4 regions of the Candidatus Accumulibacter phosphatis genome follow, and region 3 is predicted to be linked to each of the others. Evidence: riboswitches for the same ligand, from Rfam matches in the RefSeq annotation. Region 3 holds a riboswitch; each other region holds the start of a gene.

Region 1 (4,534 bases), 1.1 Mb from region 3:
AGTCAATCTCAACTATGTCGGCAGCCTGATGGGCGTCGATAACCTCGAGGCACCGGTCAACCGTACCGGCGTCTTCAAGGCGTGGCTGCAGCAAGCCTTCCTTGACGACAGGGCATCGCTTCGGCTTGGTCTTTACCCGATCGACAGCGAGTTCTACGTCACCGACGCCTCGGGAGTCTTCCTGCATCCGTCGTTCGGGATGGCGGCGGAAGTGGCCAACTTCGGCAGCCTGGCCGGCCCGTCGATTTACCCGACCAGCACCTATGCGGCACGCCTGCGTATCGATCCCGATCCTGCCTGGTACGCGATGCTGGCGGTTTCGCGCGGGATTCCCAGCGAGCGGATAGCCACCGCCGGCCCCAATGTCAGCTGGCCGAAGGGTACCGGCAGCATGCTCATCGGCGAAGTCGGTTTCAGTCCGGCCAAGGCCGGACTGCTGCGCGAGAGCACGCCGGCCGAGGCCAAGGACGACTTCGTGCCGATCAGCAAGCTTGCCGTGGGCATGTGGCGATTCTCGCCGCGCTTCCCGCAACTCGTTGCCGTCGATGCCGCCGACGAACCGCTGTTGGCAACGCACTGGGGCGCCTATTTCCTCGCTGAGCAGACGGTGTTTCGGGTTCCGGAATCGAACCGTGACCTCGCCGCTTTCGTCCGCTACGGTTTCACCGACGGCCGGACCAACACCCTCGACTACTCGCTCAGCGTCGGCTTCAGCTTCCGGGGTCCGTTCGCCGGACGCGAGAAAGACACCTTCGGTATCGCCGCGACGCGTGCGCACGCGGGTCCGCAGGGGCGCGCGCAGTTATCGGACGAGCTGGGCGAGCCGCTGTCGTCGGCCGCGGAAACGGCCGTGGAAATGACCTACCGGGCACAACTGGCCCCCGGGGTGGTCCTGCAACCGCTCGTCCAGCGGATCTTGAACCCGGGTCTGTACTTGCCGAACGCCACCGTCGCCGGGGTGCGCTTGCAGCTGGCGCTGTGAGCGTGCGCGGCCGGGACTCGAACTTGGTGGTGGGTTCCCGAAAACAATGGCGGGTAGCCTTGGCCTCAATCAGCCCTGATTGGTGACGGCGCACACCAATTGCAGGCACGACCTCTGTTTAGCGCTAACTATTGGAGAATCAAGATGAGTGACTTTGACCGTGACGAAGCAGTTGCCGTTCTCAATCAGATCATGGAGCTTGAACTGGCTGGTGTCGTGCGTTACACGCATTACGCACTGATGGTTTATGGCTACAACCGCATCCCGATCGTTGACTGGATGAAAAAGAACGCCGAGGAGAGTCTGGTCCATGCCGGGCGCGCCGGCGAACTGGTGACCTTGCTGGGTGGTCATCCGTCCTTGGGAATCGGGCCCCTGCTGGAAACGTATCAGCACGATACCGGGGATATCCTGCGCGAGAGCCTGGAGCATGAGACTCTGGCCCGAGCCGCCTACTACAGGCTGCTTGAGATCGTCGCGGGAAAGAACATCCTGCTCGAAGAGTACGCGCGGGACCTGATCGTCGACGAAGAAATGCACGCCGACGAAGTCAACAAGATGCTGCGCAGGCCGGGGGACACCGAGGCAGTCCGCGCGGTACCGTAACAAAGGGGCGGCACCGTGCGAGCGAGGTTTCTGCCTGTTGCCGGATGACGCCCACCGTATAGTATAGTTGACTCTGTTTGGGTGCCTTGCTCCACGACCGTGGGGCGGGTGAAACGGGAAGCCGGTGACTCTGATCCTTCAGACAGTCCGGCGCAGCCCCCGCTGCTGTAAGCCTGACGACTCCGCAAAACGCCACTGTGCTCGCGCATGGGAAGGCTGCTGGAGAAGACTGAAGGCAAGCCAGAAGACCGGCCCAAATCAAATGTAGCGCCAATCCCCGGGGTAAAGGGAGAGGTTGCGTCGATTCGCCGTCAGTCGGTTGTCGTCGCGCGGCTTGTCTTCCGATCTGTTTGCTTTTCCCCCAAATGGCGCATCTGGTCATTTCTCACTGTGGGAGAGAGTCATGCATATCATGGAAGGCTTCTTGCCTATCGAGCATGCTGTGGGCTGGTCCGTGGCATCCGCGCCGTTCGTCATCTACGGCATTCACGCCGTCAAACAACACATCCAGGAGAATCCCGAGCAACGAATGCTGCTCGGTGTGGCGGCAGCGTTTACTTTCGTTCTCTCGGCGTTGAAGCTGCCGTCTGTGACTGGCAGTTGCTCGCATCCCACCGGCACCGGGCTTGGCGCCATCCTCTTCGGCCCGGCGGCGATGGCGCCGATTGGCATGGTCGTGCTGCTCTTCCAGGCGCTGTTGCTCGCACACGGCGGCCTGACAACACTCGGTGCCAACATCTTCTCGATGGCTATTGTCGGACCATTCGCGGCTGCCGGTTTGTTTCGCTTGGCGCGCAGCCTGAAGCTGTCGTTCGCGGTCAGTGTCTTCATCGCCGCCAGCATGGCCGATCTGCTGACCTACGTGACCACCTCGGTCCAACTGGCCTGGGCCTTCCCTGATCTGGAAGGCGGCTTTGTCGCCTCTTTTGTCAAGTTTGCCGGAATTTTTGCGATCACCCAGATCCCGCTGGCGATCAGCGAGGGCTTGCTGACGGTGGTCATTTTCAACGCCTTGATCCGCTTCAACCCACAGGAATTGCAAAAGCTGAAACTCCTTGGCGGCAGGGAGGCGCACGCATGAAACACCATCAAAACCTCATCCTTCTGATTCTGGTTGTGCTGCTCGCCGTTTTTCCGCTGTGGCTGGTGGAGAAGCCGGCACCGGCTGCAGATGGCAAAGCGGTCGAGATTTTCGCCGGTGCGGACGACAAGGCGAAGGATCTGATCGGTGACATCAGTCCGAACTACACGCGATGGTTCGAGCCGCTGATGGAACCCGCTAGCGGGGAGATCGCCTCTCTATTGTTTGCTCTGCAGGCTGCTCTGGGGGCGGGCTTCATCGGCTACTACTTTGGCGTTTCGGTTACCCGTGAGAAGTATGCCGCGCGCAGGAAGGCGGCGGACGAAGGTGCCGGTGCCTACTGATCGAGCAATCGGCCTACACCAATCGCTGGCGGCGGGTCTCGCCAGTGGTCAAGGGAATCTTCGCGCTGTGCGGGCTCGGCGCGGCCTTCACTGCGGGGGTACCCGTCGCGACGACCGTCGTCCCTCTACTGATCGCCGCAGTGACGCTGGCAGGTGCCGGAATACCGAGCGGACGCTATCTGCGGGTAGCGACGCCGGCGTGCTCGCCATGGACCCCGAGTTGCTGGTACTCGACGAGCCGATGGCCGGCCTGAATCACAGCGCGCAGGAGGATCTGTTGGCGGTATTGGGCGAGCTACATGGCCGGGGCATTGCTCTGCTGCCGGCGACGCACGAGATCGACTTCACCTACCGCTGGGCCGACCGGTTTCACTTGGTGACGGGCGGTCATTGTGTGGCTTCGCTGGACGCGGCCAAGCTGGCCGACGGCGGGGAATGCCTTGTCGGCAGTTGGGCTGCCATAGCCCGGAGTCGTCGAGCTACAGCACGCACTTGCTGCCCGCGGGCAGGTCTCGGATGCGGGCAAGCCGCGAACGATCCATGAACTGTTGGCCATGCTGGCCAAAACAAATATGAAGGAGCGATAAACAATGTTGATAGCCAGAAACAAGCTGACCAACCTCCTCGGGGCGGCGCTGCTCGCCTCTTTTCTTGGTCAACCGCTGACTACTCTGGGCGCTGCGGCCGACAATCCCGCCGACCTTGGCAAAGTCATAGCGGCCGGCAAAGCCCCCGAAGGAGATTCAGTAGCGGCAAGCGATGCCACCGACGACACCCCCAACTGGCAGGAAAGCACCCTCACCGGCGACTGGGGCGGCGCCCGCAAGCGGCTCTACGACGCAGGCGTCCAGGCCGACCTCATGTACACGGCCGACTACCTGCGCAACAATGCCGGCGGCCTGCAGCACGGCGGGGCCTACATGGGCCATACCGACCTCGTCCTGCAATTCGACGGCGAGAAACTCTTCGGCTGGACAGGCGGTTCCGCCTTTCTGCAGTTGATCAGCAACACTGGCGGCAGAGTCAATCTCAACTATGTCGGCAGCCTGATGGGCGTCGATAACCTCGAGGCACCGGTCAACCGTACCGGCGTCTTCAAGGCGTGGCTGCAGCAAGCCTTCCTTGACGACAGGGCATCGCTTCGGCTTGGTCTCTACCCGATCGACAGCGAGTTCTACGTCACCGACGCCTCGGGAGTCTTCCTGCATCCGTCGTTCGGGATGGCGGCGGAAGTGGCCAACTTCGGCAGCCTGGCCGGTCCGTCGATTTACCCGACCAGCACCTATGCGGCACGCCTGCGTGTCGATCCCGATCCTGCCTGGTACGCGATGCTGGCGGTTTCGCGCGGGATTCCCAGCGAGAGGATAGCCACCGCCGGCCCCAATGTGAGCTGGCCGAAGGGTACCGGCAGCATGCTCATCGGCGAAGTCGGTTTCAGTCCGGCCAAGGCCGGACTGCTGCGCGAGAGCACGCCGGCCGAGGCCAAGGACGATTTCGTGCCGATCAGCAAGCTTGCCGTGG
Region 2 (4,534 bases), 1.4 Mb from region 3:
GTCCAGCACCGTCTGCAGGAACGGCAACTGCACTTCCAGCGAGTGCTCCAGGGCGTGCGCGGCATCGCTGACGACCACCTGCGGCAAGGCCTCGATCAAGGCCAGCGCCTGCGCGTCGACCGGAACCACGCCGAGCGGTGTGGCAAAGGCCGTCGAGGCGGGGAATGCCAGCCCGTCGACGGCGACGCGGTGCGTCGGGCCGAGCAGTACGACGCGCCGAACGCTCTCGCGCAAGGCGGCGATCGGCGCATAGACGCTGGCAGCGATCGGACCCGAATAGATGTAGCCGGCATGCGGCACGATGACGGCCTTGGGTCGCCTGCCTTGGGCCGGTCGGCTGTCGTTCAGCAAGTCGCGCAGATCGCGGGCGAGAACGCTCGACGATCCGGGGTAGAACATACCGGCGACGGCGGCGGGTCGCACATGTGGTGGCGGGTGGCTCATATTCCTGCTCCTTGATGAGTAGCATGCCCTAAAATTAGACCATGGTGAGCCACTACGCAATCGTTCCTGCTGCCGGCACCGGTGCGCGCTTCGGCGGCGAGACGCCGAAACAGTACCAGCTATTGGCCGGGCGCCCCCTGATCTACTACAGCCTCGCCGCCCTTTGCCGCCAGCAGCGCATTGAGCGTGTCTGGGTCGTCCTCGCGGCGGACGATATCTGGTGGCGCCAGCACGACTGGACAAGCCTCGGCTACAAGCTGGAGACCGTCTTTTGTGGCGGCGCGACCCGTGCCGAGAGCGTCGCCAACGGCCTGCGCGCCGCCGCCACGGCCGCCGATGACGACGACTGGGTCCTCGTGCATGACGCGGCGCGCCCCTGCCTGTCGCAGGCGATGCTGGCCGCCCTCTGCGACGAACTCGCCGACGACCCGGTCGGCGGCCTGCTCGCCGTGCCGGTGGCCGACACCTTGAAGCGTGCCGACGACGCGGAGCGCGTGGCGCGTACCGAGCCGCGCGACGGACTCTGGCAGGCGCAGACGCCGCAGATGTTCCGCTACGGCCTGCTCAGCCATGCCCTCGCCGAGCACCCCGGCGGTACCGACGAAGCGTCCGCCATCGAGGCCGCCGGTTTGCGGCCGCGGCTGGTCCGTGCCGACGCCAGCAACCTCAAGGTGACTTATCCGGCCGACCTGCGTCTGGCGGAAATGATCCTGCAGGCGAAGGTACGGGTAGACGAATGATCCGCATCGGCCAGGGTTGCGACATTCACGCACTAGTACCGGGCCGCCGCCTGATCCTCGGCGGCGTCGACATTCCGCATCACGCCGGACTGCTCGGCCATTCGGACGCCGATGCCCTGCTGCATGCGCTCACCGATGCGCTGCTCGGCGCCGCCGCCCTCGGCGACATCGGCCGCCACTTCCCCGATACCGACGAGCGCTATCGCGGCGCCGACAGCCGCCAACTCCTGCGCGCGACGGTCGCGCTGCTGGCGCAGGCGGGCTGGCGAGTCGGCAACGTCGATGCGACGATCATTGCCCAGCAGCCCAAACTGTCGCCGTATCTGCCGCAGATGGTGGCCAACATCGCCGCCGACCTGCAGATTCCCGCCGACGGCGTCAACGTCAAGGCGAAAACCGCCGAACGGTTGGGCTTCGTCGGCCGTCGCGAGGGAATCGCCGCCGAAGTGGTGGTGTTGATCAGCCGGGAAGCGTAAGCGGGTACCTGCTGCTCCGGCCGTCGACGCCGGCATCAGTCGTCCGTTGACGAGTCAGCCGTGCCGGCAGCGAAAACGGGCTCGCAGCGGACTTCGGTCTTGACCGAGTTGGCGATGAAGCACTCCGCGTGCGCCTGATGGTGCATCTCCACCACCTCGGCAGGGGTCGGCAGCCGACTGCCGGAGAAAGCGACTTGCGGCCGCAGCGTGACGACGGTCATGGCCAGCTTGCCCTCGCTGTTCCTGGCCATGACGCCCAGCGGGCTGTCGGCGTAGCTATCGACGCAGAACTTGCGGCGGGCGGCGATCGACAGGAACCACAGCAGGTGGCAACTCGCCAGTGCGGCGACGAAGGCTTCTTCCGGGTCCACGGCCGCCGGATCGGACATCGGTACCGGTACGACGTGCGGTGAAGACGAAGCGGCAATCTCCACACCGCCGTCGAAGCGCAGCATGTGCCTGCGGCTGTAACGGTTGCCGAGAAAATCCTGCTCGCCGCGCAGCCAGAGAAGTTGTGCGCCATAGTCAGCCATGCTCGGACTCCGTTGGTAGGTTGATGGGGTGCGGCCAGGGGCCGTGAGGGCGGTGGTGCGGCAGTCGCCATCTTCGCACGTCTCGTCTCGGAGCGTACTTCCTCGGCGTTTTTCCCGTCTGTCCGAGGCCAGGCCGCCCGCGCCAGGGCGCCGGCGAGCTTGACAGCGCGGCCTTGGGCAGGGTAAAAGTCGCGCATGCTTCAGGTGTCCCGACGGTGTCTTCCCGAGGGATGAAATGGGAAGCCGGTGCATCTGGCCTGTCTTGCAGGCCATGACCATCCCGGCGCTGCCCCCGCAACGGTAAACGAGAGCAAGGATCTGCAGTAAGCCACTGTGCCAGTGCACGGGAAGGCTCAGGTTCAGGGAGACTTCCTCGCTCGTGAGCCCGGAGACCGGCCTGAGACATGCGAATCGGCATTGCGGCGGGCGATGTTTCGGTGGTCTGGGGTCTTCCTCATTTCTCCGTCATCCCCTGCTCGATGTGCCGTGAAATCATTGAACGCGAACTCGCGCGGGTGTGCGGGGAGGGGAACAAAGTGCATTCGTCTTGCTTTCCGGTCCTTTTCGGTCGGCATTCGCGCGAGCGGCTCACGGCATGAGCGACGACGAGGTCCACGAGGTCGACGAGAGCCACCGCGCCCGCATGCAGCGGAAGAAGGCGGTGGTCGACGCCGCGATTGCGCGCGCCGATCAGGACAAGGGTGTGCTGCTGGTGCTCACCGGCAACGGCAAGGGCAAGTCGAGTTCGGCCTTCGGAATGGTCGTCCGCGCCCTCGGTCACGGCATGCGGGCCGGCGTCGCGCAGTTCATCAAGGGGCGCTCGGACACCGGCGAAGAGGCCTTCCTCCGCCGCCAGCCCGAGGTCGTCTGGCACGTGCTCGGCGAGGGCTTCACCTGGGAAACGCAGAACCTCGCGCGCGACCGTGAAACGGCACAACGCGGCTGGACGGTGGTGCGCGCGATGTTGCGCGACTCCTCGCTGGGCCTGGTCGTTCTCGACGAACTGACCTACGTGCTGAAACGCGGCTGGCTCGACCTGGCGGCCGTTCTTGCCGACCTCGAGGCCCGCCCGCCGATGCAGCACGTGGTGATCACCGGCCGTGGCGCCCCGCAAGCCCTCTGCGACGCGGCCGATACGGTCAGCGAGTTGCGCGACGTCAAGCACGCTTTCCGCGCCGGCGTGCGCGCTCAGAAGGGGGTCGATCTGTGAGATCCGTCCCGGCGATGTTCGTCTCGGCGCCTGCCTCGGGCCAGGGGAAGACCACCGTCACGGCGGCTCTGGCGCATCATCACCGCCAGCAGGGGCGGCGCGTACGCGTCTTCAAGAGCGGCCCCGACTTCCTCGATCCGATGATCCTCGAGCGGGCGTCGGGTGCGCCGGTCTATCAGCTCGACCTGTGGATGGGCGGTGAGGATCACTGCCGCCAACTCCTCTACGACGCGGCGGCTGAGGCCGACCTGATCCTCGTCGAAGGTGTCATGGGGCTCTTCGACGGCGATCGCTCGAGCGCCGACCTGGCCATGCTGTTCGGCATCCCGATCCTCGCCGTCATCGACGGCGGCGCCATGGCGCAGACCTTCGGTGCGCTCGCGCACGGGTTGGCCACCTACCGGCCGGGCTTGCCGTTCGCCGGCGTGTTCGCCAACCGGGTCGCCGGCGAGCGTCACTACGAGATGCTCGCTGAGAGCCTGCCACCGGGACTGCGCTCGTTCGGCTGGCTGGCGCGCGACGGCGACGTCGCGCTGCCCGAACGACACCTTGGCCTGGTCCAGGCCGCAGAGGTCGCCGATCTCGATGCGCGCATCGCCCGCGCCGCCGCCGCGCTCCATGGGGTCGAGCAGGTGATGCCGGCGCCGGTCACGTTCCGTGCGGCGGTCTCGGAGCCGCCGTCGCGTTGGCTCGCCGGCGTGCGCATCGGCGTCGCGCAAGATGCCGCGTTTGCCTTCCTGTATCGCGCCAATCTCGATCTGCTGCGTGCCCTGGGCGCCGAGCTGACTTTCTTCTCGCCGCTCGTCGACGCGACGCTGCCCGCGGCGGATGCGCTGTACCTGCCGGGGGGCTATCCGGAACTGCACCTCGACCAACTCGCCGCCAATACCGGGATGCAGGCCGCGTTGCGCGCGCACCATGCCGCTGGCAAGCCGATCGTCGCGGAGTGCGGCGGCCTCCTGTATCTGCTCGAGTCGCTCACCGACGCCGAGGGTCGGCGTGGCGAGATGGTCGGGCTGTTGCCGGGGCAGGCGACGATGCTCGCACGCCTTGCCAACCTCGGGTTGCACAGCGTCGAGCTGCCGGAAGGCAGTGTTCGTGGGCACACCTTCCACTACTCGCGGCTGGAGT
Region 3 (4,534 bases):
GGGATTGCCTTTTGGCTTGCCGTCTTCGCCGGGGTAGCCGTTGTTCATCGCCACCTTCTCGAGTGGATGATTTGCGCGCAGGCCGTAACCGATGTCGGTAACGCCCTTCTTGAAGTTGACGTTGCGAGCGACGAATTCCTGATTCACCGCGTTGTTCTGGATGATGTAATTGCAGATGTAGTTGAGGATGGCCAAGTCACTCTGCGGCTTGAAGATCAGTTCGTTGTCGGAGAGTTCGGTCGAGCGGTGGCTGAAGGTGGACAGCACGTGGATCTTGACGTCCTTGCCGGTGAGTCGCCGATCGGTGACGCGTGACCATAGGATCGGATGCATTTCCGCCATGTTCGAACCCCACAGCACGAAGGCATCGGCGTGCTCGATGTCGTCGTAGCAGCCCATCGGTTCGTCGATGCCGAAGGTGCGCATGAATCCGGCGACCGCTGACGCCATGCAGTGGCGCGCGTTCGGATCAAGGTTGTTGGTCAGCAGACCGGCCTTCATCAGTTTCGCGGCGGCATATCCTTCCCAGATGGTCCACTGCCCGGAACCGAACATGGCGATGTTGCGCGGACCACCCTTCTTGAGTGCAGCCTTGCACTTGTCGGCCATGATGTCGAAAGCCTGGTCCCAGGAAACCGGGGTGAACTCGCCGTTCTTATCGAACTTGCCATCCTTCATGCGCAGCAGCGGCGTCGTCAGGCGATCCTTGCCGTACTGAATCTTGGACAGGAAATAGCCCTTGATGCAGTTCAGTCCCTTGTTGACCGGGGCGTCGGGGTCGCCCTGGGTGGCTACGATGCGTCCATCCTTCGTTCCCACCAGGACGCCGCAGCCGGTGCCGCAGTAACGGCAGGCGCCCTTGTCCCAACGCACGCCGTCATCCTTTCCCGGTGCCGCCTGTGCAAAGCCGGGAAGGCTGATGCCGGCGACACTGGCGGCGGCAGCCACCGCATGGCTCTTGATAAAGTCACGACGTGTCAAAGTCAATTTCATCTCATGCTTCCTCATCAGGATCGGGTTCGAACTGGTGGTAGACCATGGACGCCGAGAGCACGCCCGGCTGCTCATTGATCTGCGCAAAAAGCTTGGTCACTGCTTGAGTCGAGTCGGCCTCGATGGTCACGATCATTTGCCCGGATTCGGTTGCCACATGCACCTCGACGCCACCGAGCGCGCAGAGACTTGCCTTGACCCGGGTAATCGCTTCGGGCCGGGCATTGACCAGTACGCTGGAGATATTCATGAATTCGCGACGCTCCTGTGCACAGGTCGGCCGGTTGCTGTGCCGGTACCGTCCGGCACGGACCGTTACAGTCCTGCGTCAGACGGACACTCTAAGCCTCTCGCAGAAGCTTTTTCTTGATACAAATCAAGCGGAAAAAATATGAGAGCGGGATTCGCCGGGCGACGATCCGCGGTTGGCGGCGGGCGGGCGCAGGGGCCATGCACCGGCCCGGTCAGGGCTGCCGGAAGGGGACGCTCACGCAGCGAGCGGTCGCCGTCAGCGCAGTGATTGGTGCCGGGAAGCCTGCGGGCATTCCCTGCAGGAAGCCGCGGGCCAGATGACTGGGCACGCCGACGATAGCGAAAAAAAAACGCGGAACCGAAGTTCCGCGTCTTCCCTTTTCCTTGTCCCCGCGAGTGCCGTCAGGCCGGCATCCTGAACCTGGATTCAGTTGGGTCACTTTCCTCCCGCATCAGGTATGCCCGACATGTGGGGCACACACAACAGCAGTTTCGATGGTCGGCGACCGATGCCAATAAGCATTGGTCCAAGGAATCTATGACCTTAACAAACACCGCAGGGAACTCTCTCGAAGGCTGGGAGGAACTTTACGTTCCAGTCACTCCCCGGTTTGCTGCGGCTTCAGCACCGCCACAAGTTCCGCCTCCATGAAAGAAATTCTACGCCGAACGTCGTCGATGTCCAGCCCTATTTCAGATTCAATTTTCTGATGCTGCTCGGGGCTTTCCTGATTCCGGTGAAGGTGCTCGTGGGCAATATTCAGGGCGGCCATGACGGCGATCCGCTCGGATAGATTGCTTCTGGTCTTCTCGGCGATGTCGCGCATCTTGCCATCGACGTAGGCGGCGGCGTTGAGCAAGGCCGCGCGCTCCTCGGGTGGGCAGGCAACACGGTATTCCTTGCCGAGCAGGGTGATGTCGAGAAAGCTGGCTTCGTTGGGCATCAGATGCGGATTCTTCAGGCCTTGGCCTCTGGCAGTTGCAGGGCAAGCGCTTCCAGCCGGGCGAAAGCGGCTCCCATGCGCTCGGTGAGGCGGTTCTTGTCGGTTTCGGCGGCAGCGAGACGTTCGCGGAGTCCGTCATTCTCCGCGCGCAACGTCTGGCAAAGTGACACGACCTCGGTGATCCGGCTCTCGAGCGCATTGAGTTCATCAAGCATGGGCCAGACTATAGAGTCAAAAAGCTTGTTCGGTCAAGGCGTAAGAGGCGGTTCTCAAGGTGGTTTGTGCCGGCACCGGCGCTTTGTCTCGTAATCACGTAGGCGTCTGGTCCGAAGCGAGGTTATACTCCGCGCTTCCGCGGACCTCGGGTCGCGGGAGAGATCGTGCAAGGTGCCGCAATGCAGCTTTGCTGCAGCGGTTAAACGGGAAACAGGTGCGTGTTCATGCAACATCATGCCTGTGCTGTCCCCGCAACGGTAAGCGAGTGTGGGCGTGTCGATAGGCCACTGGGCGAAAGCCTGGGAAGGCGACATGTCAAGACTTGCAAGCCCGGATACCGGCCTTCGCACACATGGACGGAGGTGCCGCGGGGATGCGGACACGCAACGCTCGGCGCGCTCGCGCCTGTTGATGGTATCCCTGTGCAGTTCCGTATTTTTGCTCGCCGACCTGCGGGGACGCTCGTCGGCAACAGGGAGAAACCCATCATGCATCCAAGCCAGGCGCGCGCACATTCTGCCGCGAAACTGCTCACTCTTGTCGCCGTATTCTTGTCGACCGCGGCAAGCTCCGCTGACCTGCCCCTTGATCCCATTGTCGTCACCGCGACTCGCCAGCCAACACGCAGCAACGAGTTGATGAGTGACGTGTCGGTCATCACGCGCGAGGAGATCGAGCAGGCCGGCGAAACCTCGCTCGCACAACTGCTGGCAAGGCAACCGGGAATTCAATACATCGCGAACGGCGGTGCGGGGAGCAATAGCGGCGTCTTCATTCGTGGGGCGGCGAACAATCAGTCGATCCTGCTGATCGATGGTCAACGAGTCGGCTCGGCGACCACCGGCAGCCCAGCGCTCTCGCGCATCCCGCTCGACCAGATCGAGCGCATCGAAATCCTGCGCGGCCCGGCGTCGTCGCTCTACGGTGCCGATGCCATCGGCGGCGTGATCCAGATCTTCACCCGGCGCGGCGAGGGGCCGCCGCGTGTGAACGCCAGCACCGGCTATGGCTCCTACCAGACGAGCGACAGCACGGTCGGCGTGTCGGGCGGTACGGATCTCGTTTCCTACAGCGTGCAGGCCGGCTACATCGACACACGCGGTTTCAGCACGGTTCACAACAAGCAGGACAGCAATTACAACCCCGATCGCGATGGCTATTACAACAGGAACTTGAGTGCCAGCTTCGCCGTTCGCCCGGCCAAGGACCAGGAAATCGGTGCGAACCTGCTGGCCAGCCAGGGTACCAACCAGTACGACGCGAATGACTTTGGCCCTCTCGGTGCGGCGCCGAACTACAACAGCGACCAGACCGTCAGTTCCTACTCGCTTTGTTCGCGCAACCGCGTGAATGCGACGTGGACCAGCACGCTGCGTGTCGGGCGCAGCACGGACGATGCCAGGGACTATGCCGGCGCTGTCAGAAGTGCCTCCTTCCGCACCGACATGGATCAGGCGTCCTGGCAGAATGACATCAAGTTGCCGGTCGGCGAAGCGCTGCTGGCGGCCGAGTACACCCAACAGAAGGTGTCCGGTACGACCGACTATGCGGTCAGCGAGCGGACCATTCGTTCCTTGCTGGCTGGCTGGAACGGCCGCATCGACCAGCACCGCCTGCAGTTCAACCTGCGACGTGACGACAACTCACAGTTCGGTGGTGAAACCACCGGTTCTGCGTCGTACGGTTACCAGTTTACGCCGGAGTGGCGTGCGCACGTCTCCTACGGAACGGCGTTCCGCGCCCCGACATTCAACGAACTGTACTTCCCCGCCAGTTTCCTTTTCGCGGGTGGTAACCCGGATCTGAAGCCGGAGAGAGCGAAGAACGCCGAGGTGGGCGTCAACTGGGAACACGCCAGCCATCGCTTTGGGGCCGTCTTCTACAACAATGATCTCACCGACCTGATCGAATTCCGGCCACCGACTTTTGCGCCGGTGAATGTCAGTAAGGCCTTGTTGCGGGGCGCGACGCTCACCTACGATGGGCGTTTGTCGGGCTGGGGGTTGGGGGTCGCCATCGACTTTCTGGATCCGCGCAACGAGGAGAATGGGCCAAACAACGGCAATCGCCTGGCGCGTCGCGCCGAGCAGCAGATGAGCAGCTACCTCACGCGAACGTTCGGTAACTGG
Region 4 (4,534 bases), 2.2 Mb from region 3:
CACGCTGGACGATTCCGCGCGCGGCGCGCAGCAGGTCGTTCATCGCCAGCACGTAGATCAGTGACGTGTCCTTGACCAGGGTGATCGTCTCGTTGCTCATCGGCGGCAGGATGCGCTTGAGCACTTGCGGCAGGACGATGCGCCGCATCGTTTGCGGATAGCTGAGCCCGAGGACACGCGCACCTTCGTACTGGCCCCGATCAATCGACTGGATGCCGGCGCGAAAGATCTCGGCAAAGTACGCCGCGTAGTTGAGCACGAAGGCGACGATGGCCGCCGGAAAGTCCGGCAGGCGGACGCCGATCACCGGCACGAAGGGCAACGCAAAATAGATGAACAGCATCTGCAGCATCAGCGGCGTGCCACGCATCAGCCAGATGTAGCCATTGACCAGGCCGCTCAGCACGACGAAGCGCGAAATCCTGACGAGGGCCAGGACCAGACCGAGCGGTACGGCGAGGACGAAGCTGATGAGAAAAACCTGCAGCGTGACCCCCGTACCCTCGATCAGGGGGGCCATGATCTCGATCACATAGTCCATGCACCGTTACTTCTTGATGATGTCCTTGCCGAACCACTTAGTCGAAATGGCGGCGGCCGAACCATCCTTCTTCATCTCGTCGAGCGTTTTCTGCAGTTTCGCCATCAGTTCGGTGTCGTCCTTGCGGGTGCCGACGCCGTAGTCCTCGGTGCCGAAGTTCTCGTCGAGAACACGGTACTCACCGGGCTTCTTGGTCGTGTAGTAGCGGCCGACGACCTCGTCGACGACCAGCGCATCGAGTCGACCAGCTCCCAGATCCATCAGTGCGGTGACGTTGTCGCCGAACTTCTTGAGTTCCTTGAGTGACTTGGCCGTGGCCGCGTCCTTCTCGACAGCCTCGATGGCGCTGCTGCCGTCCTGCACGCCGACCACCTTGCCGGCGAGGTCGGCCTTGGTCTTGACCGGCGACTTGTCGGTGACGACGATGATCTGGCGGTTTTCCAGATAGGGCGTGGTGAACAGGATCTTCTCCTTGCGCGCCTCGGTGATCGTCAGACCGTTCCACAGCACGTCGACGCGCTTGCTGTTCAGCTCGGCTTCCTTGGCATTCCAGTCGATCGGCTTGAACTTCACTTCAGCGCCGAGCCGCTTGCCGGCCTCGCCGGCCAGATCGATGTCGAAGCCGACGAGCGTGTTCTTTTCGTCGCGGAAGCCCATCGGCGGAAAGTTGTCGTCCAGACCGACGACAATGGCGGCAACCGGCGCCGGCACTGTCGCCGCTTTGCCTTCAGCAGGATTCTCCTTCTTGCCGCAGGCTGCGAGCAGCGCAGCGGACAACAGGACGATCGACAGAACTGCAGTTTTCTTCTTCATTTTTGTTTCCTGTGACGAGAACGATATCAGCATGGCAGGCCACCGCCGCAGATACATCACCAACGTGCGGCGGCGCCATGCCGGGGTCAGGTACGGCAAGGGCGACAGTATACCCAAGTCTGCGCACCCTCCCCGGCTGAATCGCCGGCGCCGCGCGTCGCCTCGACATCCGCGAACATTCGCGCGAACGCTTGGGCCTGGCACGCGCTTCACGTATACTTCGCTTGGTTCAGGTGCCATGCCGCACAACCGTGCGGCAGGTGAAACGGGAAGCCGGTGACCGTACGATTCCACGAATCGTGCCAGTCCGGCGCAGCCCCCGCTGCTGTATGCCCGACGAGTTTGCCTCATGCCACTGCGTGATTGACGCGGGAAGGTCGGCAAAGGAGAAGGAAGGCGAGCCAGAAGACCGGCCTGAACCACAGGCAGTGCCAATCCCCGGGGTGACGGGAACGGTTCCGTTGATCAGCCGCAGCGGTTGCTTTGCAGGCGGTCCGTCTTCCGATCCTCGCCTCACGATGGTGCTTCCTGCCTTTCGCGCAGAGGAGGATGGTCATGCACATCATGGAAGGCTTCTTGCCCATCGAACATGCCGTCGGCTGGACGCTGGCGTCGGCACCCTTCGTCATCTACGGCCTGCGCGCCGTCAGGCAAAGGGTCCACGAGCAGCCCGAGCAACGCATGCTGCTCGGTGTGGCGGCGGCTTTCGCCTTCGTTCTATCGGCACTCAAACTACCCTCGGTGACCGGCAGTTGCTCGCACCCGACCGGCACCGGGCTCGGCGCGATCCTCTTCGGCCCGGTCATCATGGCGCCCATCGGTGCCGTCGTGCTCCTCTTCCAGGCACTGCTCCTCGCCCATGGCGGACTCACCACTCTCGGCGCCAACCTGTTCTCGATGGCGATCGTCGGCCCGTTTGCCGCCGCTGCCGTCTTCCGCCTGGCGCGTGGCCTGAAGTGCTCGTTTGCCGTCAGCGTCTTCCTCGCCGCCAGTCTGGCCGACCTGCTGACCTACGTGACCACCTCGCTGCAACTGGCCTGGGCTTTCCCTGACCCGGTCGGCGGCTTCGCCGCCTCCTTCGTCAAGTTCGCGGGCATTTTCGCGATCACCCAGATCCCGCTGGCCATCAGCGAGGGTCTGTTGACGGTCGTCATCTTCAATGCCCTGGCGCGTTTCAACCCGCGCGAACTGCAGGACATGAAGGTCATCGGCAGCAGCGAGGTGCGCGCGTGAAACGCCATCAGAACCTCTTGCTCCTAGTCGCCGTCGTGCTGCTCACCGCCCTGCCGCTGTGTCAGGTGCAAAGGCCCGAGGCGGGCGCGGACGGCAAGCCGATCGAGATCTTCACCGGCGCCGACGACAAGGCCATGGCGCTGATCGGCCAGATCGCCCCCAGCTACCAGCCGTGGTTCGAGCCGCTGATGGAACCCGCCAGCGGTGAAGTGGCGTCGCTCCTGTTCGCCTTGCAGGCCGCCCTCGGAGCCGGCTTCATCGGCTATTATCTCGGCGTTTCGGTGACCCGCGAGAAGATGCGGCGCGAAGCCGGAAAGCGCCAGGAGGCGGACGCCGGCGACAGAGCGTGCTGATCGAACAATGCGCCTACGCCAACCGCTGGCGCAAGGCGGCTCCGGCGGCCAAGGGCCTGTTCTCGCTGTGCGGCTTCGTCGCCGCGTTTGCCGCGGCCAGGCCGGAAACAGCCCTCCTCGTCGCCGCCCTGGTTGCGCTCTCGACCATCGCCGGCGCCGGCGTCTCCCCCGGCCACTACCTGCGGGTGGCCCTGCCGGCGCTGGCCTTTCTCGCTCTCGGCTGTATCTCGCTGGCCTTTTCGCTCGACCTGAACGCCGCGACCGGGGCCATCGGCCTCCAGTTCGCGCCGGACGGTCTCGGCAAACTGGCGGCGGTCGGCGCACGTTCGCTCGCGGCGCTGGCCGCCCTGCTCTTCCTGGCCCTGACGACACCGCTGATCGACCTGGTCGCCCTCCTCCGCCGCCTGAAAGCACCGGAAACCCTGCTCGAGATCATGGTGCTCTGCTACCGCATGCTGTTCGTTTTCTCGGAGGCGGTTCATGACACCCTGACGGCACAGTCGGCGCGCCTCGGCTATGCGACGCCACGTCTCGCCATGCGCTCGCTCGGCGGACTGGCGGCGAATCTCACGCTGCAGGTCTGGGAGCGCGCGCACGCCCTGCATGTCGCCGCACAGGCACGCAACAACGATGGGCCGCTGCGTTTCATGGAGCCGCATTTCGAGCAAACGGCGCGCGCCGTCGGCATTGCAGCCACGGCCGGCAGCGGCCTGATTGCTTTGGCGCTTGGACTTCGATGACGTTGGCGATCGCTGGCCGGACGACGGAAGCGCTGCTCGCCCTCGAGCAGGTCGGTTTCTCTTACCCCGATGGCAGCGTCGGGCTCGCCGACTGTTCGCTGTCGATCATGCGCGGCAGCCGCAATGCTTTGATCGGCGCCAACGGTTCGGGCAAGACCACCGTCTTCCAACACACCAACGGGCTGCTGCGACCACAGGCCGGCGCGGTCCGCTACGCCGGGCAGGCCATCGATTACAGCCGCGGCGGATTGCGTCGCTTGCGCAGCAAGGTCGGCATGGTCTTCCAGAACCCCGACCGCCAGTTGTTTTCCGCCAGCGTTCTGGAGGACGTTTCCTTCGGTCCCTGCAACCTTGGCCTGGACAGCACGACGGTACGCGACCGGGTGGCAGCGGCGCTGCACGCCGTTGGCATGTCAGCCTTTGCCGACAAGGCTGTACACCACCTGAGCTTTGGCCAGAAGAAGCGCGTCTGCATAGCCGGCGTACTGGCCATGGAACCCGAACTGCTGGTGCTCGACGAACCGATGGCCGGCCTCGACTACCGCATGCAGGAAGAGCTGCTGGCGGTGCTCGATGGACTGCACGCGCGCGGCATCACGCTTCTGTTGGCCACGCACGACATCGACTTCGCGTACCGCTGGGCCGACCAGATCCACCTGATGCGCGCCGGCAGTTGCACGGCCTCTCTCGACGCCGTGCATCTCGCGGAGTACGCCGGCGAGTTGTCGGCGCAGGGTCTGCCGTTGCCGGCGGTCATTCCCCTGCAGCATGGGCTGACGGCGCGCGGCCTGCTGTCGAGGGAGCAGCGACCGCGCAGTTGTGCCGAACTGCTGGCGGTGCTGGAAGGCGGCCAG

Evidence for each region. Region 3 has a riboswitch for cobalamin ahead of CAP2UW1_RS19360 (TonB-dependent receptor domain-containing protein). Riboswitches for the same ligand answer to the same signal wherever they lie in the genome.
Region 1: linked by a shared signal. The riboswitch ahead of CAP2UW1_RS02095 (energy-coupling factor ABC transporter permease) and the one ahead of CAP2UW1_RS19360 (TonB-dependent receptor domain-containing protein) in region 3 are both predicted to bind cobalamin.
Region 2: linked by a shared signal. The riboswitch ahead of cobO (cob(I)yrinic acid a,c-diamide adenosyltransferase) and the one ahead of CAP2UW1_RS19360 (TonB-dependent receptor domain-containing protein) in region 3 are both predicted to bind cobalamin.
Region 4: linked by a shared signal. The riboswitch ahead of CAP2UW1_RS10205 (energy-coupling factor ABC transporter permease) and the one ahead of CAP2UW1_RS19360 (TonB-dependent receptor domain-containing protein) in region 3 are both predicted to bind cobalamin.

What each region holds. Positions count from the first base shown of each region.
Region 1 is NC_013194.1:486,103-490,636, reverse strand. Features, by position in the region: gene CAP2UW1_RS02105 (carbohydrate porin) at 1-982, shown strand, start outside; gene CAP2UW1_RS02100 (ferritin-like domain-containing protein) at 1,127-1,588, shown strand; cobalamin riboswitch at 1,651-1,859, shown strand; gene CAP2UW1_RS02095 (energy-coupling factor ABC transporter permease) at 1,992-2,669, shown strand; gene CAP2UW1_RS02090 (energy-coupling factor ABC transporter substrate-binding protein) at 2,666-3,013, shown strand; gene CAP2UW1_RS02085 (hypothetical protein) at 3,222-3,557, shown strand; gene CAP2UW1_RS02080 (carbohydrate porin) at 3,604-4,534, shown strand, end outside.
Region 2 is NC_013194.1:3,021,159-3,025,692, reverse strand. Features, by position in the region: gene amrB (AmmeMemoRadiSam system protein B) at 1-444, opposite strand, end outside; gene ispD (2-C-methyl-D-erythritol 4-phosphate cytidylyltransferase) at 486-1,184, shown strand; gene ispF (2-C-methyl-D-erythritol 2,4-cyclodiphosphate synthase) at 1,181-1,660, shown strand; gene CAP2UW1_RS13070 (OsmC family protein) at 1,696-2,193, opposite strand; cobalamin riboswitch at 2,379-2,608, shown strand; gene cobO (cob(I)yrinic acid a,c-diamide adenosyltransferase) at 2,789-3,403, shown strand; gene CAP2UW1_RS13060 (cobyrinate a,c-diamide synthase) at 3,418-4,534, shown strand, end outside.
Region 3 is NC_013194.1:4,463,687-4,468,220, reverse strand. Features, by position in the region: gene napA (nitrate reductase catalytic subunit NapA) at 1-993, opposite strand, end outside; gene CAP2UW1_RS19375 (chaperone NapD) at 995-1,243, opposite strand; RNA gene ssrS (6S RNA) at 1,629-1,811, opposite strand; gene CAP2UW1_RS19370 (cell division protein ZapA) at 1,845-2,189, opposite strand; gene CAP2UW1_RS19365 (hypothetical protein) at 2,204-2,404, opposite strand; cobalamin riboswitch at 2,561-2,765, shown strand; gene CAP2UW1_RS19360 (TonB-dependent receptor domain-containing protein) at 2,894-4,534, shown strand, end outside.
Region 4 is NC_013194.1:2,305,689-2,310,222, reverse strand. Features, by position in the region: gene CAP2UW1_RS10215 (amino acid ABC transporter permease) at 1-541, opposite strand, end outside; gene CAP2UW1_RS10210 (amino acid ABC transporter substrate-binding protein) at 548-1,354, opposite strand; cobalamin riboswitch at 1,569-1,786, shown strand; gene CAP2UW1_RS10205 (energy-coupling factor ABC transporter permease) at 1,910-2,587, shown strand; gene CAP2UW1_RS10200 (energy-coupling factor ABC transporter substrate-binding protein) at 2,584-2,940, shown strand; gene cbiQ (cobalt ECF transporter T component CbiQ) at 2,934-3,680, shown strand; gene CAP2UW1_RS10190 (energy-coupling factor ABC transporter ATP-binding protein) at 3,677-4,534, shown strand, end outside.